3 regions of the Streptomyces sp. AHU1 genome follow, and region 3 is predicted to be linked to each of the others. Evidence: riboswitches for the same ligand, from Rfam matches in the RefSeq annotation. Region 3 holds a riboswitch; each other region holds the start of a gene.

Region 1 (10,407 bases), 5.6 Mb from region 3:
ATGACTCCGGGCCGCAGGGCGAGGGCGCGGGCGATGGCCACGCGCTGCTGCTGCCCGCCCGACAACTGCCGGGGGTAGGCCTGGGCCTTGTCCGCCAGGCCCACCCGCGCGAGCAGATCGCGCGCCAGGTTCCGGGCCTCCGGCTTGGAGAGCCTGCCGACCGCCACCGGAGCCGCGGCCACGTTGTCCAGCACGGTCAGGTGCGGGAAGAGGTTGAAGTTCTGGAACACGAAACCGATGCGGCCGCGCTGGGCCAGGATGACCCGCTCGCTCAGCTCCCTCAGGCGGTCGCCCTGCCTGCGTACGCCGACGAGCTCGCCGTTCAGACTGACGTGGCCGGCCTCGGGCTTCTCCAGGTGGTTGATCACGCGCAGCAGGGTGGACTTGCCGGATCCGGACGGGCCGACGACGACCGTCACCTCTCCCGGCCGCACGGTCAGCCGGACCCCCTTCAGCACATGGTGGGCGCCGTACCACTTGTGGACGTCGAGCACGTCGACGGCCGCGGGCGCCGGGCTGTTCGTCTCGCCGCTCATACCGCCGTCTCCCTCCGGATCCGCGCCCGCAGGTCACGCAGACCGCTTCGCGCCTTCTGCAACGGGGTCGGCGGCAAGGTGCGCAGCGCGCCCCGCGAGTAGTGCCGCTCGACGTAGAACTGGACGACGGACACGACGCTGGTGAGGATCAGGTACCAGGCGGTGGCGACGAGGAGCAGCGGCACGATGTCGCCGGGGTAGGTGCTGCCCATGCTCTGCACGGAGCCGAACAGGTCCAGCAGGGAGACGTAGAAGACCAGCGAGGTGCCCTTGATCAGACCGATCAGCTGGTTCACGTAGTTGGGGACGATGGAGCGCAGCGCCTGCGGGAAGACGATCCTCGCGAACCGGTACCGCTTCGGCAGGCCCAGGGCGGCGGCCGCTTCGTGCTGCCCCTGGTCCACGGAGAGGAGGCCGCCGCGCACCACTTCGGAGGCGTACGCCGCTTCGTTCAGGCTCAGTCCCACGACGGCGACGGCCATGTCGGTGGCCAGGCGGGACTCGTCGAAGGTGAGGAAGGCCGGCCCGAACGGAACGCCCAGGCTCAGCGTCTGGTACAGCGCGCTGAAGTTGTAGAGGAACAGCAGGACCACGATCAGCGGCACCGACCGGAACAGCCAGGTGTAGACCCAGCTCACCGCGCGGAGCACCGGGCTCGGGGAGAGCCGGGCCAGGGCCAGCAGGATTCCGCCCAGCAGGCCCGACAGGGCGCTGTAGAGCGTGACTTCGAGGGTGATGAGCAGGCCGTCGAGAACGGCCGGCCGGAGGAACCAGTACCGGAAGCGGTCCCACTGGTAGAAGGGGTTGGTCACCAGGCCGTGGGCGATCTGGGCGACCAGCACGAGCACGACGGCCGTGACGATCCAGCGGCCGGGACGCCGGAGCGGAAGGACCCGCCGGGCCGCCACGGGTTCGGACGGGGCGGGCAAGCCGGTACGGGGGATCGCATCGGCTGGCGTCGCCGGTCCGAAGGACACGGCGCTGCCGGGAGGTTGACTCATGGAGAGCTCCAGCGGATTCGGACTCCCCGCGTTCTCGCGGGCGCACGGCACCGTGCGAGCCGGGAGGCGGCTCGGACACGGCGGTGCGCGGTCGCGCGGACGACGGGGGCTGGACAGGAGGGGACGCACCGCGACGGCGGTGGTCGTCAGTGACGCGGAGGAAGCGTCAGCCCTGGCTGACGGGGCGACACGGACCGCTACACAGCGCGCTGTTGACGCGCAGCAGGTCCACGGAGCGGTCGGCGCACAGCACATCGCGGCCGAGGCGCCGCCATGCGGCCGTCCCCTCGGCTGTGTGCGTCACCGTCACCATCTCTTCTCCGGTCGGAAGGAATCCCCTTGGTGGGCCGCACGTTAGGCCCGCCCCGAAAAGAATGTCAATGCGCGTGACCACCAGGTGAGACCACTCGTACCGCCTTCTTGACGGCGCAACGGAGCCCGTCGAGACTGACATGGACGGTCACGATTGTCAGCGCCCATGGTGGGGGTAGAACTCCCTCCAGTGGTCATCGGCCCCGGCCCGCTGGCAGGCAACCCTTCCGCTGCGACGGGGTGCCCCGGGTGACGACCGGGTCCCGCCGGTGCGGCGGGGCAAGCGCGGTCTCGCGTCTCGCGAGCCCTGGAATCGGGACCGGTGGGAATGCCGAGGAACGGCTTGACGAGGCGCCTGCACATCGATCTGTTGCGTGTCTCCAGCGCTTACTGATCCGCGGCCGGTCCGTTCGATCCGGACCGGCGCGACGAGCGCAGTCGATCCGCATTCGGCCGCTGGTGCCCATAAGGCGGCGGTGGCTTCCTTCTTCCCCCAGGGAGAGTCATGCCCGAGACAGCTTCGCGCACGTCCAGCACCACCGGCTCACGCCCTTGTGAGCCGGTCTCGCTCCCCTCGACCCTGCGTCTCCAGCCGGCGGCCGCGTCGCCCGCCCTCCCCCACCGTGTCGACAGCCGTATCGGTGTGGGCCTCGCCGGCGGCTTCTACCCGGCTCCGCACCGCTACGAGCTGTATCTGTCACGGAGTTGTCCCCTTTCGCTGCGCATCGCCATCACCCTCGGACTGCTCGGTCCGAAGGAATCGGTCGCCACCACGCTCCTCGTGGACCCCGAGCGCACCCCCGACGCCTTCGCCTCGCTGCGCCGTGCCTACGAGGCCACCGAGCACCACTTCGACGGACCGCTGACGGCGCCCGCGCTGTGCGACCGCTGGAGCGGACGCATCGTCAGCAACCACACGCCCGACATCCTCCGCGATCTCGCCGGACTGCTCTCCGGCCACACCACGGCATGTCCTTCCACGCTCCGTCCCCCGTCCCTCGGCGCCGACATCGAGGCCCTGCGCGATCTGCTGGACCGTGATGTCACTCCGTCCGCCTGTCCGCCGGAGCTCACGGCGGCACTGGAGCTGCTGGACCGTCGGCTCGCCTCCGGTCCCTACGTGCTGGGCGACAGCCTGACGGCGGCGGACGTGGACGCGTGGGTGGCGCTGACCGCGTTGGGCCGGTCCGACGCCCTCCGTTCCCACCCCCGGCTCCAGGAGTACGTCCGCCGCCTGGGCGACCACCCCGCCTTCCGTCGGGCGACCGATGTGGTGCCCCTGGCGGCGGACGCCTGACGCTCCGGGCAGAACCCGGGGACGCGGTACGCCCGGCGGCGGGGGGAGCACCACGCGGCCGGGCGGTGCCACGGGCGGACGGGGCGGACGGAAGGCACGTCGTCCGCCGGCCCCGGCCCGGCGCCCGGACGGTTCACTCGCGCGGAACCAGCAGGATGCTCACGCCCTTCAGGGTCGAGGTCCACTGCCGGCCCTGGTCGAGGGCCTCGCGCCCCGGACCCAGGATCTGCTCCTGGACGATCAGCGCCGACTCGCGGAGCTCCTCCCACGGCTCCTGCACCTCGAAGGCGCGCCGGGCCCGCTCCACCGAGCCGATCAGAGCGCGGCAGGCCGCTTCCACGTCGGCCACGTTCTGGCCGGCCGATCCGACGCCCTCGATCGACCACGTCATCCACAGGCGACCCATGGCATCACTCTGTCCCATCCCCGGAACCGACGCATGTCCGATGCCCGGAACACCCTCCGGGGTCCGCCGTCGGACCCCGTCCACGTGCGGTCCACCGGTGTTCGGCGCACGCTATGAGCGTAGAAGCCCGGCACCCACACCACACGTCCGGTGGCCAGAAGGATGACGATGGCTGGAACCGGCCCCGCGAAACGGCCGTCGGCGGCACAGCGCCGTGTGCTCGCTCCGCTCGCCCTCGCCCAGTTCATCTGCAGCTTCGCCGGCTCCAACATGAACGTGATGATCAACGACATCAGCGAGGACCTCGACACCACCGTGCAGGGCGTGCAGGTCGCGATCACGGTCTTCCTGCTCGTGATGGCCGCGCTGATGATTCCCGGCGGGAAGCTGACGGACCGCCACGGCCGCAAGCGCTGCTTCCTCGCCGGTCTGACGGTGTACGGCGTCGGTGCCCTGCTGAGCGCCGTCTCCCCCGGCCTCGGTGTCCTCATCCTCGGCAACTCGATCCTCGAGGGTATCGGGACGGCCCTGCTGATCCCGCCCGTCTACATCCTCACGACGCTCCTCTTCGAGGACATGACCTCCCGCGCGCGGGCCTTCGGGGTCGTCATGGCGCTCGGCGGGATCGGCGCCGCGGCCGGTCCGCTGATCGGCGGACTCATCACCTCGTGGATCAGCTGGCGGGCCGCCTTCGTGTTCCAGGCCCTGGTCATCGCCCTCATCATCGTGCTGAGCCGGCATCTGGAGGACCCCCTGCCGCCGGACCCGAGACGGCCCTTCGACACCGTCGGGGCCGTCCTGTCGGCCGCGGGACTGGTCCTCGTCGTCATGGGCATCCTGGCCGCCGACAACGACGTGTGGCTGATGGCCGGTCTGCTCGTCCTCGGCGCCCTGACGCTGCTGTGGTTCTTCCGCCACGTGCGCGCCCTCGAGTCGGCGGGAGAGGAACCGCTGCTGTCCGTCAGTCTGTTCCGTGACCGCACCTCCAATCTGGGGCTCATCACCCAGAACATCCAGTGGCTGCTGCTCATGGGCACCTCGTTCACCGTGGCCGCCTACCTCCAGGTGGTGCGCGGCTACGACGCCATCGAGACCGGTGTCATCTTCACGGCCGCCACCCTCGGTCTGCTCGCGACCTCCCTGGCCGCCCAGCGTCTCGCCGAACGCCGCCCGCAGCGCACCCTGATCATCACGGGCTTCGTCGTCACCATCGCCGGCGTCGTCCTCCTCATCGCGATGGTCGACAGCTTCGCCGGCGCCTGGGCCTTCGCGCCCGGACTCCTCCTGGTCGGACTGGGGCTCGGGGTGATGCTGACCCCCTCGGTCAACATCGTCCAGTCGAGCTTCACCGAGGACCGGCAGGGCGAGATCTCCGGCCTGTCCCGCAGCGTGTCGAACCTCGGCTCCTCGCTGGGTACCGCCGTCGCCGGCACGATCCTCGTGGCCGGCTTCACCACTCGCTCGTACGCCGCCGCCATGGTCACCCTCGCCGTCCTCGGGCTGCTCGGACTCACCGCGGCGGCACTCCTTCCCCACCCCGCCAGGAGCACGCGGAACGCGGTGGGCGCCCGGGCACCCGACGGCGGCTGAACCCGGGACGGGGCGGCCGCCGTCCTCCTGGGTACGGGCGGTTCCCTGCGGCCCGTACCACCGGGAACCGCCCGCCACCCGCGCCCCCTCCAGCTCCTGTAACGCTTTTCGCACCGCTGTCCAAGAACGGGTGAAGAGACTCTGAAGCACTCCGGGAACCTCCGCCGTGAAGGACCGAGGGGCCCGCGACACGAAGGAGACGCCTGTGGACGGCGCGGAACCGATACGGGGCGGGCCCGCCGCAGCGGCGCGCGACCCCCGGCTCTTCGAAGCGTTCTACCGGGGTCATGTCGACGCCGTGACGCGTTTCGTGGCCCGCCGGGTCGACGACCCGCACACCGCCGCCGACCTGACGGCCGAGATCTTCCTCGCCGTCCTCGACTCGGCCCACACCTACCGGCCGGCCCTCGGCAGCGAGCGGGCCTGGCTGTACGGCATCGCGCGCAACGTCGTGTCGTCGGAGCGCCGCCGGGTCGCCCGGGAGGCCGAACGGGACCTGCGGTTCCGGGGACGGCGGCTGCTGGACGCCGACGACATCGTCCGCCTGGAGGACAAGCTCGACGCCGAGAGCCCCGGCCGGCGTGTCCTGGCCGCGCTCGCCCGGCTCCCCGAGGGCGAGCGCGCCGTCATGGAGCTGATCGCCGTGGACCAGCTCACGGTCACCGAAGCGGCGGCGGCTCTCGGGATCCGCCAGGTGACCGCCCGGGTCCGGCTGCACCGGGCACGCAAGGCACTGCGGGCGGAAGCCGACTCCCGGGCCCCGGAGCAGGGCGCGGCGGCCGTACGCGCGTCCGGCGGCCCGTCACGGGAGCGGACATCGAACGCGGCGCTGCTGTACGTGAAAAGGGGAGAGGCATGAACTCGACGCCGACGTTCGAGGACCGGCTGCTCGACGAGCTGAAGCGCGAGATCGCGCTCCGCGGGAGCACGGGGCGCGAGACCGCGCCGGCCGGCGCGAGAACCCCGGAGCGCGGGACACGTGCCTCGGTGCGCCGGCTGCTCACCGTGCGCCGGATCACCGTCGCCGCGGTCGGCTGCGCGATGGCCGCCCTCGCCACGGTGGTCGCGCCCGGTTCGCCGGCCACCCCCGCCGCGTACGCGGTGGAGCGCCACGGTGACGGCAGTGTCACCCTGACCGTCAAGGACCAGCACATCGGCGTCGGTGCTCAGCGTGAGCTGGCGGTGGTACTGCGCCGGAGCGACATCGCCGTGATCGTGGACGTCCTGGCGCCCGGCTACGTCTGCCGGGGGGAACCAGTGGTCTGGGGGGTCGGTGAGCGGGGTGCGCGGATGCCCATCCTCGTTCAGCAGTTTCCCCGGGAAATCAGTCTGCGCCCGGGCAACGTGCTGGTCTTCGAGAACCTCAGCGGACACACCGAACCGCACCGGGTCGACGTCTTCACGACCAGGAGCGGGATCAAGCCCTGCGTCCCGGTGAAACCCACCGCGCCGGACAACTCCTAGCGGCAGACCCGCGGCGGGCCCCGCGACCCGATCGGCCGGAGCACCGCGGGAGAAGCGGGACCCGGGCCGCGAGGGGCGGGGCGGCCGGGCGCCGTGATCCCCGGCCGGGCAGCCCGCCCGGCCGGGGGGCTCCGCCGCGGCACGGAGTCCGGGCCATGACGACCCGCCGCCCGGTGCGCCCCGACGGCGGCCGCCCGGCATCACCCGCGCGCTGCCGCGGCAGCCGGGACTTCGTCCCCCCACCCCTTCCTCTCCCTTACCGACCCGCTTGAGCGCGCCGCCGGACGACGCGTGGGTGATCCTGGCGAGAGCCGTCCCTTCAGGGTGCGTCCCGTGCCGCGCCACCGGGCGTCCGCACTTCCGTGCGGCATCCGCGGCCTCGCGCGCCGACCGCCGGCGGACCGCCGGCGGACCGCCGGACCGGGCCGCCCCGCTCGCCGTGCCCGTTTCCCGGCCGGACCGGCGAACCCCTCACCCACAGAACCCGGCCCAGGCAGGCAATCCCATGGAACCTGAACCTCCGATTCCGCGGCCGCTCTCGCACCGGCCTTCCGCGGCACCCTGTCCACCCGTGTCCGGCGACGACGCCGGTCCCGCGCGGCTGGGCTGGCTCGACGCGCTGCGCGGTCTCGCCGCGCTCCTCGTGGCGGTCGAGCATTCGTCCCACGCCTTCATGGCCCAGTTCCGAGAGCAGGTGATGCCCCAGCTGAACCTCGGCCGGTACGGCGTCATGCTGTTCTTCCTGGTGAGCGGCTACGTCATCCCCGCCTCGCTCGAGCGCCGGGGCTCCGTCCGGGCCTTCTGGACCGGACGGGCCTTTCGCATCTACCCGCTGTGGGCCGCCGTGGTGGGCTCGGTCCTGGCGCTGAATCTGCTGGGCGTCGTCCACATGGGTGCCCGCTTCGCCGGGCGGGACCCCGTCACGGTCGCCGTCGCCCATCTCACCCTCCTCCAGGAACTGCTGGGGACGCCGAGTGCCGTCCTCGTCCTGTGGACGCTGTCGTACGAGCTGGCCTTCTACCTCCTGGTGGTCGCCCTGTTCACGGTCCGGCTGCACCGGCGGCCGGCGACCGTCGCGGTGGTTCTGGGAACGCTGGCCGCGGTGAGCGCGACGGCGGCGTTCGTGCCACGGGCGTCCGCGTTGTCCTCCGCCGTCGGCACCGGCCCCCTCGTCGCGCTCGCTTCGGCGGCGCTGGTGACCGCCGTCCTCTGCGGGAGTTCCGGGCCGTCCGCGCTGCGGGTGCCGGGGGCCGTGGCGGGAGGTGTGCTCGCGCTGGTCCTGGTCGCCTTCAACGGCACCGTTCCCCTCTGGGAGGGCCTGGTGATCCTGGCCGTGATGTTCCTCGGCACCGCCGTCCGGCGGGCGGAGAGCGGGGGGAGCACCTGGCCGTGCGCGGCCCGCGCGGCCGTCGTGGTGCTGGTCTGCGCCGTGGGGAGCGCGTACGTGCGGGGCGAGGGGGCTCATTTCGCGCGGCGCGGCTGGATCACGGCCTTCCTGCTGGCGGTGCTCACCTTCGGCGTGGCCCTGGCGCTGCGCCACCGGAGGTTTCCGCGCGCCCTGATCTGGCTGGGGACGATCAGCTACTCGGTGTACCTGGTGCATCCGGTCCTGCTCGCGGTGAGCGACGGCGTGATCGGCCGGAGCCGGCACGACGATCCCGTGCTCGAAGCGGCCTTCTTCGCCGTGCTGCTGCCGCTGTCCGCGCTGAGCCACCGCCTCGTCGAAGTACCGGGAACGGCCCGGGGCCGGAAACGGATCCGCCGCATCCGTTCGACGTGACCTTGCCGCCCCGCCGTCCGTGGTGACACCGCCCGCCCGCGCCGGGCGGGGGTGACCGGCGTCCGGGCGGAATCCGGCATCCGGCGCGGTCCGGTGGCCGTGGAGAACGGGCGGCAACCTTTTCGCTCCCGGCGGCCACTGACGGGCACACGAACGGCTCGATCTCCCGGACGGATGCGCATGAAGGAAACGAGGCAGGCCGCGCGGCGGCGTGGACACCGGCCGGGGCCGTGGGCGCTCGCCCCGGTCGCACTGGTCGCGGCAGGCGCTCTGGTCTGCCTGGCCGCCGCGTGCCGGCCCGGCCACCGGACCGACGCGGAGCACACCGCGGCCACGGCGGTCGCGGGTTCCCGGGCGACCGCGGCTCCCGGCCGGGCGTCCTCGGCCGCGTCCGCGTCCCCCGCCGCGACACGGTCGCCGGGTCCGGCCGTCTCCCCGACCTCGGCCCCGGCCGCGAAGGCCCGCCCCTCCGCCGCCCCGGCGCGGCCGTCGGCGTCGCGCACCTCCCGGGCCACGACCACGACCGCTTCACTGGTGGGACGGATCCGCCCGGGAACCGGCTACCGGGGAGTTGCGACCACCTATGACGCCGGGACCGGCGAGGGCGGCTCCTGTTCCTACGGTCCGAGCGACGACCTCATGACCGCGGCGATGAACCACACCGACTACGAGACGTCCAAGGCGTGCGGGGCGTACGTGCTGGTGCGCGCGGCCGACGGAGCGACCGTCACGGTCCGGATCACCAACGAGTGCCCGACGGGCTGCGCCCCCGGGCAGCTCGACCTCAGCGCCCAGGCGTTCGCCCGGCTCGCGGACCCGTCGGCCGGCCGGATCCCGGTCACCTGGGAGCTGCTGAGCCCCGGCGACTCCGACACGGTCGCGCTCCGCTACAAGACGGGGTCCAGCCGCTACTGGTGCGCGGTCCAGGTGCTCGGCCACCGGAATCCGGTGGCCCGGCTCGAACTGCGCACCGGCGGCGGATGGCGGCGGCTGCCCCGCACCGACTACAACTACTTCCTCGCCGAGGACGGCGGCGGATGCGGCGGCACGATCAGGGTCACCGACATCTACGGTGAACGTCTGACCGTCGACGGCATCGCGCTGCGCCCCGACGCGGTGCAGGCGACCCGGCTCCAGTTCGCCCGGCACTGAGCCGTTCCGCGAAACCTGTCCGCCGCCGCTCGCCGGGGCGCGCGCCGGACGCCGCCCCTCCCCCTCCGGAGCGGCTACCCCCGGTCCCTGCCGCAGCTCACACCCGCGGCGGAGGGCTGGGGCGGGGAGGGGACGACGACGGAGCCGCCGCCCGCGACGACCACGGGTGACGGATCGGCGGCGGCCGGCTTGCGGAGCAGGAGCAGCGCGGCGTCGTCGTGCAGACGGCCGCCCACGTGGTCCTGCAGTTCCGCTTCGAGCGCGGCGAGGGTGGAGGCCGGCTCGTCGGAGACGTGCCGGGCCAGCCCTTCGGCGAGCGCGTAGAACTCGCGGCCGTGGTCACGGGCCTCGGTGACTCCGTCGGTGTACAGCAGGAGCTGGTCGCCGTCGGCCAGGGGCAGCACCTGCAGGCTCGGGGTCTCCCCCGTCAGGGCCCGCAGTCCGAGGGGCGGGGCGGGGTCCACGGGGTCGACCGACACGACGCTCCCGGACGCGCGGACGTGCAGCGGGGGCGCGTGCCCGCAGTTGACGACCTCCAGCCGGCCCGGTTCCGGGTACCCGGCGACCACGGCGGTCACGAAGTCGTCGTGGCCCAGGTTACGGGCCAGACTCCGCTCGATCCTGGCGACGACGGCGAGGAGGTCGGGCTCGTCGTAGGCGGCCTCGCGGAAGACACCGAGCACGAGCGCGGCCGTACCCACGGCCGGCAGCCCCTTGCCCCGGACATCTCCGACGATCATCCTGACGCCGTACGGTGTGGGCACCAGCGCGTAGAGGTCCCCGCCGATCCGGGCCTCCGCGGCGGCGGCGCTGTAGCGGACGGCCACCTGGAAGGGCCCGACGTTCGCCGGTATGGGGGCGAGGAGGGC
Region 2 (10,407 bases), 1.4 Mb from region 3:
TAACTCCCCTATTACTGGCCCTTGCACAGATCCACACTTCGCGGATCCGGGTCAGACCTCACCCCCCAACGGTTGGGGGTGTGCGCCGGAACGCGTCGACCGCGGCTGAATGTATCTGTCCAACTGCCCTCTGCAACAGGTCAATCGGACGAGAATTCTGGGCATGGCTGATCAATGATATGCGGAGGATACGCGAAGATCCGGGGCAATTCGGGCCCCGCAAATGCCATAAAATGCCCAAAAAGGCGATCCACTTTGGCTACTTCTTGTCGGCCGCCGAACGATCACTCATATGCGTCCGGCATGAAACCAACATCGAAAGCGGAGCGGCTTCCCCAACTCTAGCGCGCTCAACCCCACAGAATTGCCCCCTCCGTTTGTCTCACGGAGGGGGCAATTCTGTGAACGCAATGTGTTCGGCATTACCGAGGGTAACGATCAGCCTCCGGCGACGGCCGGAATGATCGATACGCCCGCGCCGTCCGGGGTCGCCGTCTCCAGACCCTGCTCGAAGCGCACGTCGTCGTCGTTGACGTACACGTTCACGAAGCGGCGCAGCTTGCCCTGGTCGTCCAGGACGCGCGCGGCGATGCCCGTGTGGTTCTGCTCCAGGTCGGCGATGACCTCGGCGAGGGTCGCGCCCTCGGCCTTCACCTCGGCGGCGCCACCGGTGTAGGTGCGCAGGATGGTGGGGATGCGGACGTTGACGCTCATGATGCGAGGCCAGCCTCTCGGAAGGAGTCGAGGTTCGGACGGATGGTCGCGGTCAGCCCGGTGTCGGAGGCCACCGCGTCCAGGGTCTTGAGGCCGTCGCCGGTGTTCAGCACGACCGTCGTCAAGGTCGGGTCCAGGAGACCGTTCTCGATCAGCTTGCGGGTGACGCCGACGGTCACACCGCCGGCCGTCTCGGCGAAGATGCCCTCGGTGCGCGCGAGCAGCTTGATCGCGTCGACGATCTGCTCGTCGTCCACGTCCTCCACCGCGCCGCCGGTGCGCCGCGCGATGTCCAGCACGTACGGTCCGTCCGCCGGGTTGCCGATGGCGAGCGACTTGGCGATGGTGTCCGGCTTCTGCGGCCGTACGACGTCGTGGCCGGCCTTGTAGGCGACGGAGACCGGGGAGCAGCCCTCGGCCTGGGCGCCGAAGATCTTGTACGGCTTGTCCTCGACGAGCCCGAGCTTGATCAGCTCCTGCAGCCCCTTGTCGATCTTCGTGAGCTGGGAGCCGGAGGCGATCGGCACGACGAGCTGGTCGGGGAGCCTCCAGCCGAGCTGCTCGCAGATCTCGTACGCCAGCGTCTTGGAGCCCTCGGCGTAGTAGGGCCGCAGGTTGACGTTGACGAAGCCCCAGCCCTCTCCGGCCGGGTCGCCGATCAGCTCGGAGCAGAAACGGTTCACGTCGTCGTAGTTGCCCTCGATGCCGACGAGCTCGCCGCCGTAGACCGCGGCCATGACGACCTTGCCCTGCTCCAGGTCGTGCGGGATGAACACGCAGGAACGGAAGCCGGCGCGGGCGGCCGCGGCGCCCACCGCTCCGGCGAGGTTGCCGGTGGAGGAGCAGGAGAGGGTGGTGAACCCGAAGGCGCGGGCCGCCTCGAGGGCCTGGGCGACGACGCGGTCCTTGAAGGAGTGCGTCGGGTTGCCGGAGTCGTCCTTGACGAAGAGCTTTCCGGCGTCGACACCCAGCTCACGGGCCAGGTTGTCGGCCTGGACGAGCTTGGTCCAGCCGGGGTTGATGTTCGGCTTGTCCGCCACGTCCGCGGGGACGGGCAGCAGCGGCGCGTAGCGCCAGATGTTCGCGGGTCCCGCTTCGATCAGCTTGCGGAGTTCCTCGGTGTCGTAGGCCGAGAAGTCGTAGGCGATCTCCAGCGGGCCGAAACACTCCTCGCAGGCGAAGACCGGGCCGAGCGGGACGCGGTGTCCGCACTCGCGGCAGGAAAGCGCCGCGGCCGGGCCGAGGTCCACCGAGTCGGCGGAGTTCGTGGTGCTTGCAACTGTCTGCGCAGCCATGGAGGCGAGGCCCTTTCTCCTCATCTTCCTCACGGCGCACTTCGCCGTGAGACGGATTTGGCACCTTCCCTAGCCGGGAGCCCCGCGACGCGATCGACATCGATCGGTACGAGACCGGCTGGAGGGTTGCCGGGGCTTCATCGGGCCGTATCCCTCTGCCCCTCTGGATGAGCGGTATTTGATTGTTGAACTGTTGAACGCGATACGCGCCGACGATCCAGGACATGCGATGGTCATGCGCGTTGTTCAAGACTGTAACCGAAGCCCAGGACAGTTGAGATAGTCGTCCGAACCGCGAGACGAGCCAATCGATCTGCCGCCGGCCGCGGCGGGCACGCCGATGAGAGCGTGTGATCAGACAGTGAGGAGCCGCAGACGGTGCTGAGAGAAGTCGAGAGCTGGCTGAGCACACGCTCCTGGTCCGTGACCGACCGCCCGCTCCACGGGCTCATGGCGGCCAAACGCGCCACGGGGTCGACGGTCAGTGTCGTCCTGCCCGCGCTCAACGAGGAGGAGACGGTCGGCGAGATCGTCTCCGTCATCCGCCACGACCTGATGCAGCAGGTGCCCCTCGTCGACGAGATCGTCGTCGTCGACTCGGGCTCCACCGACCGCACCTCCGCGGTCGCCGCCGCCGCGGGCGCGCGGGTCGTGCACCGCGACGACATCCTCCCGCGGATCCCGGCGGTGCCCGGCAAGGGCGAGGTGCTGTGGCGGTCGCTGCTCGTGACGAGCGGGGACATCGTCTGTTTCATCGACGCCGACCTCAAGGAGTTCTCGTCCGACTTCGTCTCCGGCATCGTGGGCCCCCTGCTCACCGATCCCGGCGTCGACCTGGTCAAGGCCATGTACGACCGCCCGATGGCCGGCGGCGGCGGACAGGGCGGCCGGGTCACCGAGCTGATGGCCCGCCCCCTGCTGAACATGCACTGGCCGCAGCTCGCGGGCTTCGTCCAGCCGCTCGGCGGCGAGTACGCGGCCCGCCGCTCGCTGCTCGAACAGCTCCCCTTCCCCGTCGGCTACGGCGTCGAACTGGGCATGCTCGTCGACGCCCTGCACCTGGTGGGCCTGGACGCCCTCGCCCAGGTCGACGTCGGGGTGCGCAAGCACCGCCACCAGGACGGGCAGGCGCTCGGCCGCATGGCCGCCGCGATCTACCGCACCGCACAGCTCCGGCTGGCGCGCGGCCACCTGATCCGCCCCTCCCTCACCCAGTTCGAGCGCGACCGCGACGGTTTCCGGCCGCGCACATACTCCGTGGACACCGAGGAAAGGCCGCCGATGACCGAAATCTCCGAGTACCGGCGGCGCAGAGCCGCATAGGCAGGCGCCGACGGCCGTCGATCGCATACGGCCGAAGGGCGCGTTTGAGCGTTTCGAGACGGGGCTAGGTTTCGAGGCATGGCTTCAACGCACGGTGCCCACAGGATCCTGGTGGCCTCCAACCGCGGCCCGGTCACCTACGAGGTACGGGAGGACGGCTCGCTGCACGCCAGACGCGGCGGCGGCGGCCTCGTCTCGGGCCTCTCGGCGATCGGACCGGACGCGGGCGCCCTCTGGGTCTGCTCCGCGCTCGGCGACGGCGACCGGGAGGCGGTCCGGCGCGGGGTCCACGAGGACGGCGTACGGATGCTGGCCATCGACGCGGACACGCACGCCGACGCGTACAACGGCATCGCCAACTCCGTGCTGTGGTTCGTCCACCACATGCTCTACCAGACCCCGCTGGAGCCGGTCTTCGACGCGGAGTTCCGGCGCCGGTGGGAGGCGTACCGGGCCTACAACCGCGCCTTCGCCGAGGCGCTGGCCGAGGAGGCGGCCGACGGCGCGGCGGTGCTGGTCCAGGACTACCACCTGTGCCTGGTGCCGGGGATGCTCCGCGAACTCCGCCCCGACCTGCGCATCGGCCACTTCTCCCACACCCCGTGGGCGCCCGAGGACTACTTCCGGATGCTCCCCGACGACATCCGCGCGGAGCTGATGGCGGGCATGCTCGGAGCGGACCGGGTGGCCTTCCTGACCTGGCGGTGGGCCACGGCCTTCATGCGCTGCGCGGAGGGGGCCGAACCCGGCCGCTACAGCGCCACCCGGCCCTCGGGCACCTCCCCGACGATCGAGCACCTGGACGGCGCCCGGCCGCCCGTGCGCGAGACCCGGGTCGGCGTGCACGGCCTCGGCGCGGACGCCGAGTTCCTGCGCGAGCGCTCGCGCCGGGCGGACGTCGGGGAGCGGATGGCCGCGCTGCGCGAGGAGATCGGCGCGGGCCGCAGGACGATCGTGCGCGTCGACCGGACCGAGCTGTCCAAGAACATCGTGCGGGGACTGCTGGCGTACCGGCAGCTGCTCGACGACCACCCCGAGTGGCGTGAGCGGGTGGTCCACGTGGCCTTCGCCTACCCGTCGCGGCAGGACCTCGCGGTGTACCGGGACTACACGGCCGAGGTGCAGCGGCTCGCCGACGAGATCAACTCCCGCTACGGGACGCCGGGCTGGGCCCCGGTCGTGCTGCACGTGAAGGACGACTTCGCGCGCTCGCTCGCCGCCTACCGGCTGGCCGACGTCGCCCTCGTCAACCCCATCAGGGACGGCATGAACCTCGTCGCCAAGGAGGTCCCGGTCGTCTCCGACGAGGGCTGCGCGCTGGTCCTGTCGCGGGAGGCGGGCGCCTACGAGGAGCTGGGCGAGGACGCGATCACGGTGAACCCGTACGACGTGACCGGGACGGCGCGGGCGCTGCACGAGGCACTCACGATGCAGCCCGGCGAACGCGCCGAACGCACCAAGCGCCTGGCCGCCGCGGCCACCGCGCTGCCCCCGGCCCAGTGGTTCCTGGACCAACTGCGCGAACTGGATTCCTGAGCAGGAGATTTCAGCCCCGGCCGGGAAGATCCAGCCCCTCCGGCGTTTGAGGAGCGGGGGTCCGGGGGCAGCGCCCCCGGATACGGGAAGGGCAGGGGTGGAGGGGGCGAGACAAGCCTGCCGCCACCCCGGCCCGCCCGGGTGACGAGCAGGCGGCTCAGGCGAGTGCGGCCGCGAGGGCGGCGAGCAGGCGCACGACCCCGGCCGGACCGTCGACCACCAGGTCGGCACGTTCGGCGAGTTCGGCGACCTCGGAGCTGCCGCTGCACACCAGGAGCCCGGGAACCCCGTCGGAGCGGAGCTTGTCGACGGCGGCGAAGGCGGGCAGGTCGCCCAGGTCGTCACCGGCGTACAGGACGGCCTCGGCGCCGGTCTCCCGGACGTACTCCGACAGGGCGACCCCCTTGTCCGTCCCGGGCGGACGCAGCTCCAGGACCATCCGTCCCGGCTCGACGATCAGACCGTGCCGGGCGGCGAGTTCACCCAGCGGCTCCCGGAGCGCCTCGAAGGCGGCCTGGGGGTCGGTGGCGCGGCGCGTGTGCACGGCGACCGCCCGGCCCTTCTCCTCGATCCAGGTGCCCTGCCAGGCGCCGATCCGGTCGAGGAAGCCGGGCAGTTCGGCGCGGACGGCGGCCACACCGGGATGCGGGGCGGGCGCGGTGACCGTGCCGCTCACCGCGTCCCAGCGCTCGGCGCCGTAGTGACCGAGGACGACCAGGTGCTCCAGTCCTGGCACGCCCGCGAAACCGCCGTGGCGCACGGCCACGCCGGCCGGGCGGCCGGTGACCACGGCGACGGAGGCGACCCGGGGGGCCAGCGCGGCGAGCGCGGGGACCGCGTCGGGGTGCGCGCGGGCACGGTCGGGGTCGGGAACGATGGGGGCGAGGGTTCCGTCGAAGTCGAGTGCGACGACCGTCCGGGCGGGACGCGTGAGGATCGCTTCCAGAGCGTCGCGTCCGGCGGGGGTCACCGGGTCCGGCAAGGAGTCCTGGGATTCGGAGTGGCTGCCCATGGAACGACCCTATCCGGGTGGGCGCGGGCGTACTCCCGACTCGTGCCCGAGCGCGCGGCCCGGAACGCCCCGATCCCGCCGCCCGTCCTCACCGCTCGTCCCGGCGGGCCTCCCGCACCCTGCGCAGCCTGTTCACCGTGACGGGGTCGTGCGCCAGGGCCCTCGGGTCGTTCAGCAGCGCGTTGAGCAGCTGGTAGTAGCGGACCGGGGCCAGACCCAGCTGTTCGCGTATGGCGCGCTCCTTGGCGCCGGGACCGGAGAAACCGCGGCGCTCCAGGGCGAGAATGCTCCGCTCGCGCGCGGGCAGCTCTTCCATCTCTCTCCTCGGGGCCGGTCGGGAAGCCCCTCGTCCACGAGGGGAGGAGCCACGGACAGCACGGTAGTCCCCGCCACCGACAACCGCCGGGACGAGGGACCGGAACGGGCACCCGGACGAACAGCGGGGCCAGGGCGGACACCGGGAGCAAGAGCGGAGACCGGGAGCAAGAGCGGAGACCGGGAGCAAGAACGGAGACCGGGAGCAAGGGTGGAGACCGGGAGCGAGGGCGGAAGCGGTGCCTTCCGGAGGCGGTGCCCTCCCCGCGCTCCGGACGGCTCGTCCCGGAATACGGGCACCCGGCCTCCGGCATGCGAGTGGACTAGACCTTTCCGGGGTCAAAGGGCGACACTGTCCCCCGTGAGACACGTCATCGCCCTCGATGTGGGCGGCACCGGGATGAAGGCCGCCCTCGTCGGGGTGGACACCGAGCCCTCCCCGGACGGCCCCGACGCGCCGCGGCCGGGGGCCCCCGGGCACCCCGCGCTGCTGCACCAGGCCCGCCGGGCGACCGGCCGTGAGCGCGGACCCGACGCCGTCGTCGAGGACATCCTCGACTTCGCCGCCGAGCTGCGCGCGTACGGCGAGGAGCGCTTCGGGACGAGCGCGCTGGCCGCCGGCGTCGCCGTCCCCGGCATCGTGGACGCGCGGAACGGCGTCGCGGTCTACGCCGCCAACCTCGGCTGGCGCGACGTCCCGCTGCGCCGGCTGCTCGGCGAGCGGCTCGGCGGCGTGCCCGTCGCGCTCGGGCACGACGTGCGCACCGGCGGGCTCGCGGAGGGCCGGATCGGCGCCGGGCGGGGGGCGGACCGTTTCCTGTTCGTGCCGCTGGGCACCGGGATCGCGGGCGCCATCGGCATCGACGGCGGCGTCGAGGAGGGCGCGCACGGCTTCGCGGGCGAGATCGGCCACATCGTCGTACGGCCCGGCGGGGCCCCGTGCCCGTGCGGACAGCGCGGCTGTCTGGAACGGTTCGCCTCCGCGGCGGCCGTCAGCCAGGCCTGGGCCGAGGCGTCCGGGGACCCCGGGGCGGACGCGGCGGACTGCGCCAAGGCCGTCGAGTCGGGCGACCCGAGGGCGCTCGCCGTCTGGCAGGAGGCCGTCGACGCGCTCGCCGACGGCCTGGTCACCGCGCTCACCCTCCTGGACCCGCGCACGCTGATCATCGGTGGCGGGCTCGCCGAGGCCGGGGAAACCTTGTTCACACCCCTGCGGGCCGCGGTCGAGCGACGCGTCACGTTCCAGAAGCTGCCGTCCATCGTCCCCGCGGCCCTCGGGGACACCGCCGGATGCCTCGGTGCCGGGCTCCTCGCCCGGGACCTCCTGAACACCACTTCTACGACTCCCCGGAGGTAACCACCCGATGGCCCCTAGCAAGGTTCTCGCCGGCGCCCGGGTGGTGCTGCCCACCGGGATCGTGCACGACGGCCGCGTGATCATCGACGGTCCGGTGATCTCCGGCGCGGGTGCCCCCGAGACACGGCCGGCCGGAGCCGCCGGGGCGGTCCCCGCGGACACGCCCGTGACCGACCTGTCCGGCCACTGGGTGGTCCCCGGCTTCGTCGACATCCACAACCACGGCGGCGGCGGCGCGTCCTTCACCTCGGGAACGGCCGAGGACGTCCTGCGGGGCATCCACACCCACCGGCTGCACGGCACCACGACCGTGGTCGCCTCCACCGTCACCGGCGACATGCACGGCCTCGCCGAACGCGCCGGGATGCTCTCCGAGCTGGCCGAACAGGGCGACATCGCGGGCATCCACTTCGAGGGCCCGTTCATCTCGCCGTGCCGCAAGGGCGCGCACTCCGAGGAACTGCTGCGCGACCCGGACCCGGCGGACGTCCGCAAGCTCCTCGACGCGGCGCGCGGCCGGGCCAGCATGGTCACGCTCGCCCCCGAACTGCCGGGCGGCCTCGACTCCGTACGCCTGCTCGCCGAGCACGGGGTGATCGCCGCGATCGGGCACACCGACGCGACGTACGAGCAGACGAAGGCGGCCATCGACGCGGGCGCGACCGTGGCGACGCACCTGTTCAACGCGATGCCGGGACTGGGGCACCGGGCGCCGGGCCCCATCGCCGCCCTCCTGGAGGACGAGCGGATCACCGTCGAGCTGATCAACGACGGCACGCATCTGCACCCCGCCTCGCTGGAGCTGGCGTTCCATCACGCCGGTCCCGGCCGGGTCGCGTTCATCACCGACGCGATGGACGCGGCGGGCTTCGGCGACGGCCGCTACATGCTCGGCCCGCTGGAGGTCGAGGTCGCGGACGGCGTCGCCCGGCTGGTGGAGGGCGGTTCGATCGCGGGCTCCACCCTCACCCTCGACCGCGCCTTCCAGCGTGCCGTCACGGTCGACAGGCTGCCGGTCGAGGACGTCGTGGCGGCCATCTCCGCCAACCCCGCCCGTCTGCTGGGCGCGTACGACCGGGTGGGTTCGCTGGAGCCGGGCAAGGCCGCGGATCTCGTGGTCCTCGACGCCGACTTCGCGCTCAAGGGCGTGATGCGCGGGGGAGAATGGGTGGTCGATCCCCAACTGGGGTGATTCACACCTTTGTTGCTTGCGGCGGTTGGCCCGGGGGGACTGGGCCGACCGCCGCTGTGTTTGGCATGATCGAGCCTCCGGAACCACCGGCGGGCGCCCGACCGGCGCCCATGTCACAGAACTCTTCGGGGGAGGTCGTCGCAGGTGATCCTCACGGTCACGCTGAACACCGCTCTCGACATCACCTATCACGTACGGGCCCTGCGCCCGCACGGCACGCACCGGGTGAGCGAGGTGACCGAACGCCCGGGCGGCAAGGGCCTGAACGTGGGACGCGTGCTCGCCGCGCTCGGCCACGAGGTGACGGTCACCGGTTTCACGGGCGGAGCGACCGGCCGCGCCGTGCGGGACCAGCTCGCCGGGACGGCCGGGGTGGTGGACGCGCTCGTCCCGGTGCAGGGCTCGACGCGCCGCACGATAGCCGTCGTCGACACGACGACCGGTGACACGACCCAGCTCAACGAACCGGGACCGGCGATAACCCCCGCCGAGTGGTCGGCCTTCCAGGAGACGTACGAGCGGCTGCTGCGCTCCGCCTCGGCGGTGGCCCTGTGCGGCAGCCTGCCCCCGGGCGTCCCGGTCGGCGCCTACGCCCAGCTCGTCCGCACCGCACGAGCTTCGGCCGTCCCGGTGCTGCTGGACACCAGCGGTGAGCCGCTGCGCCGGGGAGTCGCGGCCCGCCCCGACATCGTCAAGCCGAACGCCGAGGAACTGGCCGAGCTCACCGGCTCCCACGACCCCTCGCAGGCCACCCGCTCGGCCCGCCGACGCGGCGCCCACACCGTCGTGGCCTCCCTGGGCGCCGAGGGGCTGCTCGCGGAGAACGCGGCGGGCCGCTGGCGGGCCGCTCCCCCGCGCCGGGTCCACGGCAACCCGACGGGCGCGGGCGACTCCGCGGTCGCGGGTCTGCTGTCGGGGCTGGTCGAGGACCTGCCGTGGCCTGAGCGGCTGGCACGGGCCGTGGCCCTGTCCGCGGCGACCGTACTGGCCCCGGCCGCGGGCGAGTTCGACCGTGCGGCGTACGAGGCCCTGGCGGGGCAGGTGGCGGTGACGAGCGAGGCGTCGGCGGCGTAGTCACGGCGCCGGTCCGCGCCCGCCGCCGAGGGGAAACACGTTTCGGATGTTTCACGCGATCGATTAATGTCATATGCATGTCATTCTCGAAAACAAAGCTTCGCAGGACCGTTCAGCTCGGCGGCACCGCCCTGGGAGCCCTCGTGCTGACCGTGGCGACCTCCAACGCCGCACAGGCCAACCCCATGCAGGCCGAATGCTCGACCACCGGCGCGTACGGATACGTCTACTCCGACTACTACGGCGCCGACACCCGGCTCGACTTCGACATGACGATCTACGACTCGCTGGCCGACGGCCACCACGTCCGCGCCCGCCTCATCACCAAGGACGTCAACGGCGTCCGCAAGAACTGGCCGTGGCACGCCAACACCAAGGGCTACAACACGAGCGTCGACCTGACCTCGTACGCCGTCAACAGCTCGGGCATCTTCGACTGGGGCGTCCAGGTCGCCAGGTTCGAGGGTGACACGCTGCTGAACTCCTGCACGAACTGGATCTGATCCTCCGGGACGGCCGCGGGCCGGGCGGTCCGACCCGGCACGACGAGCACGACGGGAGGGGCGTCACGACAGCACCACTGTCGTGA
Region 3 (10,407 bases):
TAGAGGCCGACGTGGTGCTGGTCGCCGTAGAAGATGACCAGGTCACCGACCTGCAGATCGCTCTGCGAGTAGATGCGGGTGCCCGCGTTGGCCTGGGCCTGCGAGGTACGGGGTATGGTCACGCCGGCCTGGGCGTAGGCCCAGGAGGTGAGGCCCGAGCAGTCGAACGAGCTGGGGCCGGTGGCGCCGTAGACGTACGGCGTGCCGAGCTTGGTCTTGGCGGCGGCGAAGGCGGCGCCGGCGCGGCCCGAGGCGGGCGGGGTGTCGCCGAGGTCGACGCGCTCGCTGGCGCGGGTCGCCCGCTCCTGCTCCTCGGAGGCGAGCTTCGCCCGCTCCTGCGCGGTCAGGGAGTTCAGGAGCTTCTGCGCGGAGCCCAGCTTGGCCTGGACTTCCTTCTTCTTCTTGGCGAGCTCGGCCCGGGTGTCGGCGAGGTCCTTGAGCTTCGCGGAGGCCTCGGCACGCTGCTGGGCGAGCGAACGCTGCTTCTCCTGGACCTTCTTGAGCGACTCGATCTGCTGGGCGCTCAGCTGGTCCATGGCCGAGGCCTTGTCCAGGAAGTCGTCCGGGTCCGAGGAGAGGAAGAGCGCCACGGAGGGGTCGATGCCACCGGTGCGGTACTGGGCGCTCGCCATCGAACCGAGGCCGTCGCGCAGCTCGTTGAGCTCCTCCTGGCCGCGGGCGACGTTGTCCTGGAGAGCGCTGATCTGCTTCTGCAGCTTCTGCTGCTTCTCCTTGGCGCCGTCGAGCTTCTCGGTCGCCTGCTCGGCCTCTTCGTAGAGCTTGTCGACCTTGGTCTTGACCTCGTCCTTGTTGGGCTTCTCGGACGGGGCCGCGTTGGCGGCGTTGGCGCTCAGCACGACGGCTGCTGCGGCGGCGGTGGTGAGCACGGTCACACGGGCGCGGCTCGGCTGCTTGGGTCGACGGTGGGACGCCACGAAGGCGAGCTCCTTCTTCCTCCAGCCGCCTGCCGAAAACGCCGACGGGCGGTGCCCCTCCACCGTCACTCCCCATGAGTGATCACCCGAGTTAGAGGTTCGAGCCCAGACCCTAGTGACCCACTTGTGATCAGTTCAAATCCAAACCTGAAAATTCTTTGTCACGGAGCGCATTCTTTGCCATCAACTCACCTGCAGTGATGTCCGCTTGACGCTACGTCGCGTGAAATTCCGGCGAATCCGGGCATCAGAGCCAGAAGTTATGCATGGTGCGTAGGCGGCCCATGCGACTTATGGAACCGATCGCCGACCACACAGAAATCAACAGTCGGCCGCACGGAACCCGATCCCCGAACCGGTGCGAAAGGGGCGAAAGATGGAAAAGAACGCTCAGCCGCGCGAGAAGCGCTTGAGGAGCACCGCGGACGCCACCGGCCGGGCGCCCGCCTCGGCGATCCCGTCGGCCACCTCGCGGTCGGTCGAGACGACGATGACCGGCCGGCCGGGCGGTTCGGCCCGCACCAGCTGACGGATCAGCTCGTCCGCCGTGACACCGGGCTTGGAGAACAGCACCCGCACCCCGCGCGGCGGCGCGAGCAGCACCGGCGCGGCCAGTTCCGCCCCGTCGAAGACACAGGTGACCTCGGCGCCGGTCTGCGCGGCCAGCTGCGAGAGCTGCCCGAGCAGCCGCAGCCGCTGCTTCTCCAGCGGCATCTGGGGATAGCCGGTCTTGGTGACGTTGTAGCCGTCGACGACCAGATGCGCCTGGGGCAGCGCGAGCAACTGGTCCAGGATCGCGGGGTCGTTCTCGGACAGCGCGCGGGTGGCGATGTCCTTCGGGGTCATCCGCCCCGGCTCGACCGCCTCCACCGTCTCGGCGGGCCGCACGGAGACGGGGGGCAACGCCAGCTCCCGGCGCAGCCCCTGGGCCGCCTCCAGCACCGTGTCGAGCAGCAGCCGCACCCGCATGTCCTCGACGCTGCGCCCCTCGCGGGCCGCCTTGCGGGTGGCCTCCAGAGCGGCCTCGGCCTCCGCGAGGCGCGCCTTGAGCCGCCGCGTCTCGCTCTCGGCCGCGGACACCTGGGCCTGGCCCTCCGCCTTCACCCCGTCCGTCTCGGCCTGGAGCTTGCGCAGGGCCGCCTCACCGCGCTTGACGTCGCTGAGGGCCCCGCGCAGCTTGCGGTGAAGCGATTCCGCTTCCTTGCGGGCCGATTCCAGCTCCGTGCGCAGCCGTTCGGTCTCGGCCCGCGTCTGCCCGCGGGCCTCCGCGAGTTCCGTGCGCAGCCGCTCCAGCTCGGCACGGCTCTCCTCGTCGGCGCGCTCGGCGTCCGCCCGCACGGCCTCCTCGCCCGCGGCGGCCACCAGCTTCACCCAGCCCGCGGGACGCAGCACATAGGCCGCGGCCGCCACGTCCAGCGGATCCGCGGCCGGGGGCGGCGCGCCCGAGTCGAGAGCGCCGGTGAGCTCCGGCTGGGCCTCTCTGAGCTTCTCGGCGATGCGCTGTCTGAACAGCGGGTCCGTCTCCAGCGCGGCGGCCATCGCGTTGCCGGCGAACTTGGCGCGCCGATTCGGGGCGAACCGGGCGTACTGCCTCAACTGGGCGGGTAGTTCGGTCAGCGTCAGTCCGCCGAAGCCGTCCGAGACGATCTGCACGACGCGTCTGCGCACGCCGTCGGGCAGCGGACGGTCGAGCACCTCGGCGGTGCCGTCGTCCGGCTCCCCGCCCGCGGTCTCCACCATCCGTTCACCCCAACCATCCGTACGGGGCCCGCTCCGTCAGGAGCCGGCGCCCGGCCTGTCCACGAGTTCGACCTGATCCACCGCGTTGCACCAACGGCACCGCACCGACTCGATGGTCTCACTGACCACCTCGCGCTCCTCGACCTTGGGCTCACCGGCCAGGTCGAGGTGCACGTACTCGACGACCTTCGACGAGCGGGTCACGTCGAAACGCGTGAGGTTGCCGCAGAGAGTGCAGCGCCAGCGGGTCTTGGCGTCGGGCAGGGGAACTGTCATAGGGCAGCCGCTTTCCTTCTAGTGTCCGTCCGATGCCGGTCTTCCGGCGCGTCTGGCTCGTAACCCTACGGCCTGGCGGGTACTCGACGCTCGGGTGTCCACGGCGGCGAGGCGATCTGTGCGCATCGATGTGGTTACGTCATGCTCTGCACCATGATCGGCAATTGGAGTGCTGCGGTCGGCAGGGCGGTGCGGGGTCGGTCGGCGCCGGTGACGTACGGGCTGATCGTCCTGTGCTGTCTGATCTTCGTGATCGGTCCCGCCTCGGGCCTGGATCCCGCGTACGGCACCGGGGACGAGCTGCTGGTCGCCCAGCGGGCGTACTTCCGCCGCTGGGGCGTGGTGCCGGCCGACCTGTTCGGCGGGGCGCCGGGCGAGGCGCTCACCCCCGCCACCGCCCTGTTCATCCACGGCAGCTGGCTCCACCTCCTGGGCAACATGCTCTTCTTCTACGTCTTCGGGCTGATGGCCGAGGAGCGCATGGGCCATCTGGAGTTCGCCCTCTTCTACCTCGGCTGCGGATACCTGGCCCTGCTCGGCTACGCGGCCGCCAACGCCACCGCGCAGCAGTCCCTGGTCGGAGCCTCCGGGGCGATCTCCGCGGTGCTGGGCGCGTTCCTGTACCTGTTCCCCAGGGCCCGGGTGACCAGTCTCTTCCCGTTCCTCTTCTTCCTGCCGCTGCGGTTCCCGGCGTGGGTGGTGCTGCCGTTCTGGTTCGCCCTGCAGTGGCTGGCGGCGGGCCGCAGCAGCCCGGGCCCCGGGGTCGCCTACCTGGCCCACCTCGTGGGCTTCTCCCTGGGTTTCGTCTACGCGTGGGCGCGGTTCCGCCGGCGCCCGGCCGCCGCGCCCCCCGCGGGGCTGTTTCCGCGGCCCCCGGTGGAGCGGCCGGGTCCGGCGGACCGCGAGTAGGGTGAGATCCCCCAGCAGCGGCCCCCTAGGGAGAGAACCAGCCGTGATCACCGCGATCGTCCTCATCAAGACCAGCGTGGACCGGATCCCCGAGATCGCCGAGTCGATCGCGTCCCTGGAGAGCGTCAGCGAGGTCTTCTCCGTCACCGGCACCTACGACCTGATCGCCATGGTCCGGGTCCAGGCCCACGACGACCTGGCGGACGTCATCCCCGGCAGGATCAGCAAGATCCCGGGCGTCGAGGCGACGGACACGCACGTGGCGTTCCGTACGTACTCCCAGCACGACCTGGAGGCGGCGTTCGCGATCGGCCTCGACAACTGACCGACGCGGCGCCGCCTCCGGGCGGAGCTTTCACGGGCGTCAGACCGCCGGGACGCAGCGGCCGTCCTCGGTGCGGTACTGCCAGCGCGCGCCGTCGCTGACGAGCTCGCGCACCGCGCGGACGAAGCGCTCGACGTGCTCGTCGGGGGTGCCGGCGCCGAAGCTGACGCGGATGGCGTTGAGGGACTTCTCGCCCGGGGCCGCCTCGGGGGCGCCGCACTCCCCCTGGACCTCGGGGGCGCTGCCGAGCAGCGTGCGGACCAGCGGGTGGGCGCAGAAGAGGCCGTCGCGCACCCCGATGCCGTACTCGGCGGAGAGCGCGGCCGCGAAGTGCGAGCTGTTCCAGCCCTCGACGACGAAGGAGATGACGCCGACCCTCGGGGCGTCGTCGCCGAAGAGGGACAGGACCCGGACCTCGGGGATCTCGGCGAGGCCCGCGCGGACGGTGCGGATCAGGTGCTGCTCACGGGCGACGAGACGGTCGAAGCCCTCCTCGGCGAGCGCCTTGCAGGCCGACGCGATCGAGTAGGCGCCGATGACGTTCGGCGAGCCGGCCTCGTGCCGGGCGGCGCTGTCGTGCCACTCCACGTCCACACCGCCGTCCTCGCGCCGGGCGACCCGGCGGCTGGCGCCGCCGCCCGCGAGGTACGGCTCGGCCGCGCGCAGCCAGTCGGAGCGGCCCGCGAGGACGCCGGAGCCGAAGGGCGCGTACAGCTTGTGCCCGGAGAAGGCGACCCAGTCGACGTCGAGGTCCTGGACCGACACCGGGTGGTGCGGGGCGAGCTGCGCGGCGTCGAGGACGATGCGGGCTCCGTGGGCGTGCGCGGCAGCGGCCAGCTCCCGCACCGGCCACAGCTCGCCGGTGACGTTCGAGGCACCGGTGACGCAGACCAGGGCCGGTCCGTGGGGGTCCCGGGCGGCGAGGGCGCGCTCCAGGGTGTCGACGGCCTCGCCCGGGGTGCGCGGGGCGTTCAGGTAGGTCACCCGGGCGTCGCGCCAGGGCAGCAGCGAGGCGTGGTGCTCGGTCTCGAAGACGAAGACCTGGCAGCCGGCCGGGAGGGCCGCGGCGAGCAGGTTGAGCGAGTCGGTGGTGGAGCGGGTGAAGACCACCTGGTCGCCGGCGCGGCAGTCGAGGAACTCCTCGACGGTCCTGCGGGCGTTCTCGAAGAGGTCGGTGGACAGCTGCGAGAGGTAGCCGGCCCCCCGGTGGACGCTGCCGTAGTACGGCGCGTACGCGGCCACGTCGTCCCACACCCGCTGGAGGGCGGGCGCGCTGGCGGCGTAGTCGAGGGCCGCGTAGGTCACCTCGCCGCCGGTGACGAGCGGAACGGTGACGTCCCGGCCCAGGACCGGCAGGGGGGCACAGACGGACGAGTCGGCGGCAACGGTGGAGACAGACATGGCGAACTCCTGTGAGAAGCAGGCGGGATCACCGCGCGGCCGGCCGCCGGAAGGCGGGGCACGGCGCGGGAAAAAGTGAAAAGGGTGTGCGGAGGCGGGGCTCGGCGCCCTAACGCATTCGCTTGCTCACAGAAGGCTCCCTCGAACGACCAGGACCCCTGGTTGCGTCCGCCCGGAGGGCGGGAGGGGTCCGCGCTTGCCGTAGGCCTCGCTGCCTACGACCTGGTCTTCACCCGGGGCACCCCGCCACGGACGGAGGGTTGCCGGACAGCCGGCCGGGGCCTGATGGCTGTCACTCATGACCTGGTACAGCATCTTGCCAGAGGATCTCCCGCGCGCAAGGCGCAGTCCGGATCCTGGACTGCGCCTTGCGCGGGATCCCGCGTGGATCAGGCGTTGCTGGCGGCCACCCAGCGGTCCAGGGTGCGCCTCGCGGCCCCGGAGTCGATCGACTCGGCCGCCCGCTCCATCTGGTCGCGGAGCTGGCCGGCGAGCGGCGCGCCGGTCGGCGTGAGGGCCACCAGGGCCGCCGCCGAGTTCAGCAGGACCGCGTCCCGCACGGGCCCCTTCTCGCCGTCCAGCAGGCGCCGGGCGACCTCCGCGTTGTACGAGGCGTCGGCGCCGCGCAGGGCCTCCACCGGGACGGTGTCGAGCCCGACGTCGCGCGGGTCGAAGTACTCCTCGGTGACCGAGCCGTCGCGGACCACCCAGACGTGGGAGCCGGCCGTGGTGGTCAGCTCGTCGAGGCCGTCGTCGCCGCGGAAGACCAGCGAGGAGTTGCCGCGCTCGGCGAACACGCCCGCCACGATCGGCGCCATGCGGGGGTCGGCGACGCCGACCGCCTGGGCCTTCACCCGCGCCGGGTTGGTCAGCGGTCCGAGCACGTTGAAGGTGGTCCGGATGCCCAACTGACCGCGCGCCGCCGCGACATGACGCAGCGCCGGGTGGAACTTGACCGCGAAGCAGAAGGTGATCCCGGCCTCCTCGGCCACCTCGGCCACCCGCTTCACCGGCAGTTGGAGATTGACGCCGAGCTTCTCCAGGACGTCCGACGACCCGGAGGCCGAGGACGCGGCCCGGTTGCCGTGCTTGACCACCTTGGCGCCGGTGCCGGCCACCACGATCGAGGACATCGTGGAGATGTTGACGGTCTTCGCGCCGTCGCCGCCCGTCCCGACGATGTCGACGGTGTGTCCGGGCACCTCGATCACGTTGGCGTGCTCGTACATCGCCCGGACGAGTCCGGTGATCTCCTGGACGGTCTCGCCCTTGGCCCGCAGCGCCACCACGAACCCGGCGATCTGGGCGTCGGTCGCCTCGCCGCGCATGATGCGGTCCATCGCCCAGGCCGTGTCGTCCGCGCTCTGGTCGTGGCCCTCGAGCAGGCCGTTCAGTACCGCGGGCCAGGAACGGCCCGCCGCGGTGTCGCCTCCAGCGGGGTTCACAGCGCTCATGGTCGCTCCTGGGTTCGTAGGTCACGCGGTCGCGGGTGACACGGTCGTGGGTGGCACGGGGTGGATCACCCCGCGGCACCGGGTGAGTCCACCCTATCCAGCCCGGGACACGGCAAAGAGCCCCGTCCATGTCATGGACGGGGCTCCTGCCGTGGCGAACAGCCGGGGATCAGTGGTGGCCGTGGCCGCTCGTGATCTCCTTGTACTCCTCGATGGTGGGCTTGGGGATCTGGCCCTCCTCGCCGTAGAAGCCCTCGCTCATCTTGGCGCGCAGCTTCTGCGCGCCCGAGACCTTGCGCTCGACACCGTTCTCGTCGACCGTCGGGCCGATCTCGACCGGCTTGTACTGCTCGTGCGCGGTGAGCGTGTGCAGCGCGTCCTGGCTGAGCGGCTCGTGGACCTCGATGAACTCACCGTGCGGCAGGCGCTTGATGATGCCCGACTCGCGGCCGTGCAGCACCTTGTCCCGGTCCCGGCGCTGGAGGCCGAGGCAGATCCGCTTGGTGGCGAGGAAGGTGAGCACCGGCACGACGAAGAACGCGATGCGCACGAACCAGGTGATCGAGTTGATCGACAGGTGGAAGTGCGTGGCCCAGAGGTCGTTGCCGCCACCGACGAGCAGGACGAAGTACCAGCTGATCCAGGCGGCACCGAACGCGGTCCGGGTCGGGACGTTGCGCGGGCGGTCCAGGATGTGGTGCTCGCGCTTGTCGCCGGTGACCCAGGACTCGATGAACGGGTAGACCGCGATCGCGACCAGGACCAGCGGGAAGATGACCAGCGGGATGAACACGCCCAGGACGAGCGTGTGGCCCCAGAGGTTGATCTCCCAGCCCGGCATGACACGGATCAGGCCCTCGGAGAAGCCCATGTACCAGTCGGGCTGGGCGCCGGTGGACACCTGGTCCGGACGGTAGGGGCCCAGGGCCCAGATCGGGTTGATCGAGGCGATCGCCGCGATGGCCGCGATGACACCGAAGACCAGGAAGAAGAAGCCTCCGGCCTTGGCCATGTAGACCGGCAGCAGCGGCATGCCGACGACGTTGTTGTTCGTCTTGCCGGGGCCCGCGAACTGCGTGTGCTTGTGGTAGAAGACCAGGATCAGGTGGCCGACGACCAGGCCGAGCATGATGCCCGGCAGCAGCAGCACGTGCACCGAGTAGAAGCGGGCCACGAAGTCGCCGCCCGGGAACTCGCCGCCGAACAGGAAGAACGACAGGTACGTGCCCACGATCGGCACGGACAGGATCGCGCCCTCCATGAAGCGGACACCGGTGCCGGAGAGCAGGTCGTCCGGGAGCGAGTAACCGGTGAAGCCGGTGAACATGCCGAGGACGAACAGCAGGAATCCGAAGACCCAGTTGACCTCACGCGGCTTGCGGAACGCACCCGTGAAGAACACGCGCATCATGTGCACGAACATGCCGGCGAGGAAGATCAGCGCGGCCCAGTGGTGGATCTGACGGATCAGCAGACCACCGCGCACATCGAAGGAGATGTGCATGGTCGAGTTGAACGCCTCGGACATCAGCTGGCCCTGCAGCGGGACGTAGCTGCCGTGGTACTCCACCTCGTTCATCGACGGGTGGAAGAACAGGGTCAGGTACACACCCGTGAGGATGATGATGATGAAGCTGTAGAGGCAGACCTCACCCAGCATGAACGACCAGTGGTCGGGGAAGATCTTGCGCATGTTGGACTTGGCCAGGGAGTAGATCCCGAGACGGCCGTCGGCCCAGTCTGCGACCCGCTCACCGGCGGGCGCCTTCTCGCGCGAGGGGCGCGAGTCGGAGGTGGTGGTAGTGCTCATCCGCGCTCCCAGAATGCAGGACCGACGGGCTCCTTGAAGTCACTGAGCGCCTCGAGGTAGCCCTCAGCGTTCACGCCGATCTGCAGCTGCGGCAGGGCGTGACCGGCCGGGCCGAAGATGACCCGGGCACCGTCGGAGAGGTCGAAGGTGGACTGGTGGCACGGGCACAGCGCGTGGTGCGTCTGCTGCTCGTACAGGGAGATCGGGCAGCCGACGTGGGTGCAGATCTTCGAGTACGCCACGATGCCCTGGTAGGACCACTCGAGTTCCTGCTTGTCCTTGATGTCCTCCGGCTGGAGCCGGATGATCATCAGGGCCGCCTTGGCGATCTCCTTCTGGAAGTCCTCGTCGTGCTCCTCCAGGCCCTCGGGCTTGACGAAGGTGAGCGAACCGACGGCCACGTCCGAGGGACGCAGCGGCTCGTTCGTGTTCATGTTGACGAGGAGCTTGCCCTTGGACCACAGCGTGTGGCGCAGCTTCGTGCCGGGCAGCGGGCCGAGGTCGCGCAGCAGCACGACGCCGGAGAGCGGGAACAGGGCCAGCGCGCCGAACATCGTGTTGCGGATCAGCTTGCGGCGGCCGAGCGCGGACTCCTTGGCGCCGTCCTTGAAGTCGGCCAGGACCTTGGCCTTGACCTCGGGCGAGGCCTCGATCGGGTGACGCTCGTCGGCGATCTCCACGTCGGACATCAGGGTGCGGGCCCAGTGGACCGCGCCCGCGCCGATCGAGAACAGCGCCACGCCGAGGGTCATGCCCAGCGCGAAGTTCAGTGCGCTGATGTGCCCGAGCGGGAAGATGTAGACCGACTTGTCGTTCGGGATCGCCACGTACGAGGCGATGAAGCCGACGGTGGCCACCATCGATAGCACGAACAGCATGGCGACCAGGCGCTCGGACCGCTTGGCGGCCCGCTCGTCGATGTCCTGGATGCGGTGCTCGTGGGGCGGCAGCCCCGGGTCCGCGAACGGGTTCTGCTCGTCCGCGACGGCTACCGGACCGTGACCGTGACCGGCGTGGTCGTCGGAGGCCCGCTCAGCGGGCACGTTCTCTTCTGGAATGTCTTGGCTACTCATGACTTCTTGGCCTTTGCGGTCCGAGCGGCGACCCAGACGGCGACGGCGACCAGGGTTCCGAGACCGAAGATCCAGCCGAACAGACCCTCGCTGACCGGCCCGAGGCCGCCCAGCTCGAGACCGCCGGGGCTCTCGGTGTCGTCACCGTTGACCGCGTCGAGGTACGCGATGATGTCCTGCTTGTTCTTCTCCGTCAGCGTGGTGTCGGGGAAGGACGGCATGTTCTGCGGGCCCGTCTGCATGGCCTCGTAGATGTGCTTCGGGTCGACACCCTCCAGGCTCGGCGCGAACTTGCCGTGCGTCAGCGCGCCGCCCTTGCCGGTGAAGTTGTGGCACTGGGCGCAGTTGGTACGGAAGAGTTCACCGCCCTTGGCGATGTCCGCGCCCTCGGGGCTGACCTGGTTCTTGGTCGGGATCGCGGGGCCGGCGCCGAGCGAGGCGATGTAGGCCGCCAGCTGGTCGATCTCGGCCTGCGTGTAGATCA

The links. A riboswitch is a leader RNA that binds a small molecule or an ion and turns the genes downstream of it on or off. The one in region 3 is predicted to bind S-adenosylmethionine.
Region 1: it holds a riboswitch for S-adenosylmethionine, as region 3 does, so the genes downstream of both, ACICHK_RS37035 (putative leader peptide) here and ACICHK_RS12460 (aminotransferase class V-fold PLP-dependent enzyme) in region 3, are expected to answer to the same signal.
Region 2: it holds a riboswitch for S-adenosylmethionine, as region 3 does, so the genes downstream of both, thrC (threonine synthase) here and ACICHK_RS12460 (aminotransferase class V-fold PLP-dependent enzyme) in region 3, are expected to answer to the same signal.

Annotation. Positions count from the first base shown of each region.
Region 1 covers NZ_CP174283.1:8,379,308-8,389,714, reverse strand. Annotated here, with positions in the region: gene ACICHK_RS37045 (amino acid ABC transporter ATP-binding protein) at 1-536, opposite strand, end outside; gene ACICHK_RS37040 (amino acid ABC transporter permease) at 533-1,537, opposite strand; SAM riboswitch class IV at 1,996-2,141, shown strand; gene ACICHK_RS37035 (putative leader peptide) at 2,178-2,243, shown strand; gene ACICHK_RS37030 (glutathione S-transferase C-terminal domain-containing protein) at 2,355-3,146, shown strand; gene ACICHK_RS37025 (hypothetical protein) at 3,280-3,552, opposite strand; gene ACICHK_RS37020 (MFS transporter) at 3,721-5,142, shown strand; gene ACICHK_RS37015 (RNA polymerase sigma factor) at 5,348-6,001, shown strand; gene ACICHK_RS37010 (hypothetical protein) at 5,998-6,606, shown strand; gene ACICHK_RS37005 (acyltransferase family protein) at 7,178-8,386, shown strand; gene ACICHK_RS37000 (expansin EXLX1 family cellulose-binding protein) at 8,567-9,538, shown strand; gene ACICHK_RS36995 (PP2C family protein-serine/threonine phosphatase) at 9,613-10,407, opposite strand, start outside.
Region 2 covers NZ_CP174283.1:4,171,851-4,182,257, forward strand. Annotated here, with positions in the region: gene ACICHK_RS18585 (MoaD/ThiS family protein) at 439-714, opposite strand; gene thrC (threonine synthase) at 711-2,009, opposite strand; SAM riboswitch class I at 2,027-2,183, opposite strand; gene ACICHK_RS18595 (glucosyl-3-phosphoglycerate synthase) at 2,388-3,332, shown strand; gene ACICHK_RS18600 (trehalose-6-phosphate synthase) at 3,411-4,868, shown strand; gene otsB (trehalose-phosphatase) at 5,026-5,880, opposite strand; gene ACICHK_RS18610 (DUF3263 domain-containing protein) at 5,969-6,196, opposite strand; gene ACICHK_RS18615 (ROK family protein) at 6,557-7,552, shown strand; gene nagA (N-acetylglucosamine-6-phosphate deacetylase) at 7,560-8,744, shown strand; gene ACICHK_RS18625 (1-phosphofructokinase family hexose kinase) at 8,889-9,818, shown strand; gene ACICHK_RS18630 (hypothetical protein) at 9,896-10,321, shown strand.
Region 3 covers NZ_CP174283.1:2,731,765-2,742,171, forward strand. Annotated here, with positions in the region: gene ACICHK_RS12435 (C40 family peptidase) at 1-935, opposite strand, end outside; gene ACICHK_RS12440 (NYN domain-containing protein) at 1,326-2,675, opposite strand; gene ACICHK_RS12445 (hypothetical protein) at 2,712-2,951, opposite strand; gene ACICHK_RS12450 (rhomboid family intramembrane serine protease) at 3,105-3,860, shown strand; gene ACICHK_RS12455 (Lrp/AsnC family transcriptional regulator) at 3,904-4,185, shown strand; gene ACICHK_RS12460 (aminotransferase class V-fold PLP-dependent enzyme) at 4,225-5,586, opposite strand; SAM riboswitch class IV at 5,774-5,890, opposite strand; gene trpD (anthranilate phosphoribosyltransferase) at 5,976-7,040, opposite strand; gene ACICHK_RS12470 (cytochrome bc complex cytochrome b subunit) at 7,210-8,850, opposite strand; gene ACICHK_RS12475 (Rieske 2Fe-2S domain-containing protein) at 8,847-9,923, opposite strand; gene ACICHK_RS12480 (c-type cytochrome) at 9,920-10,407, opposite strand, start outside.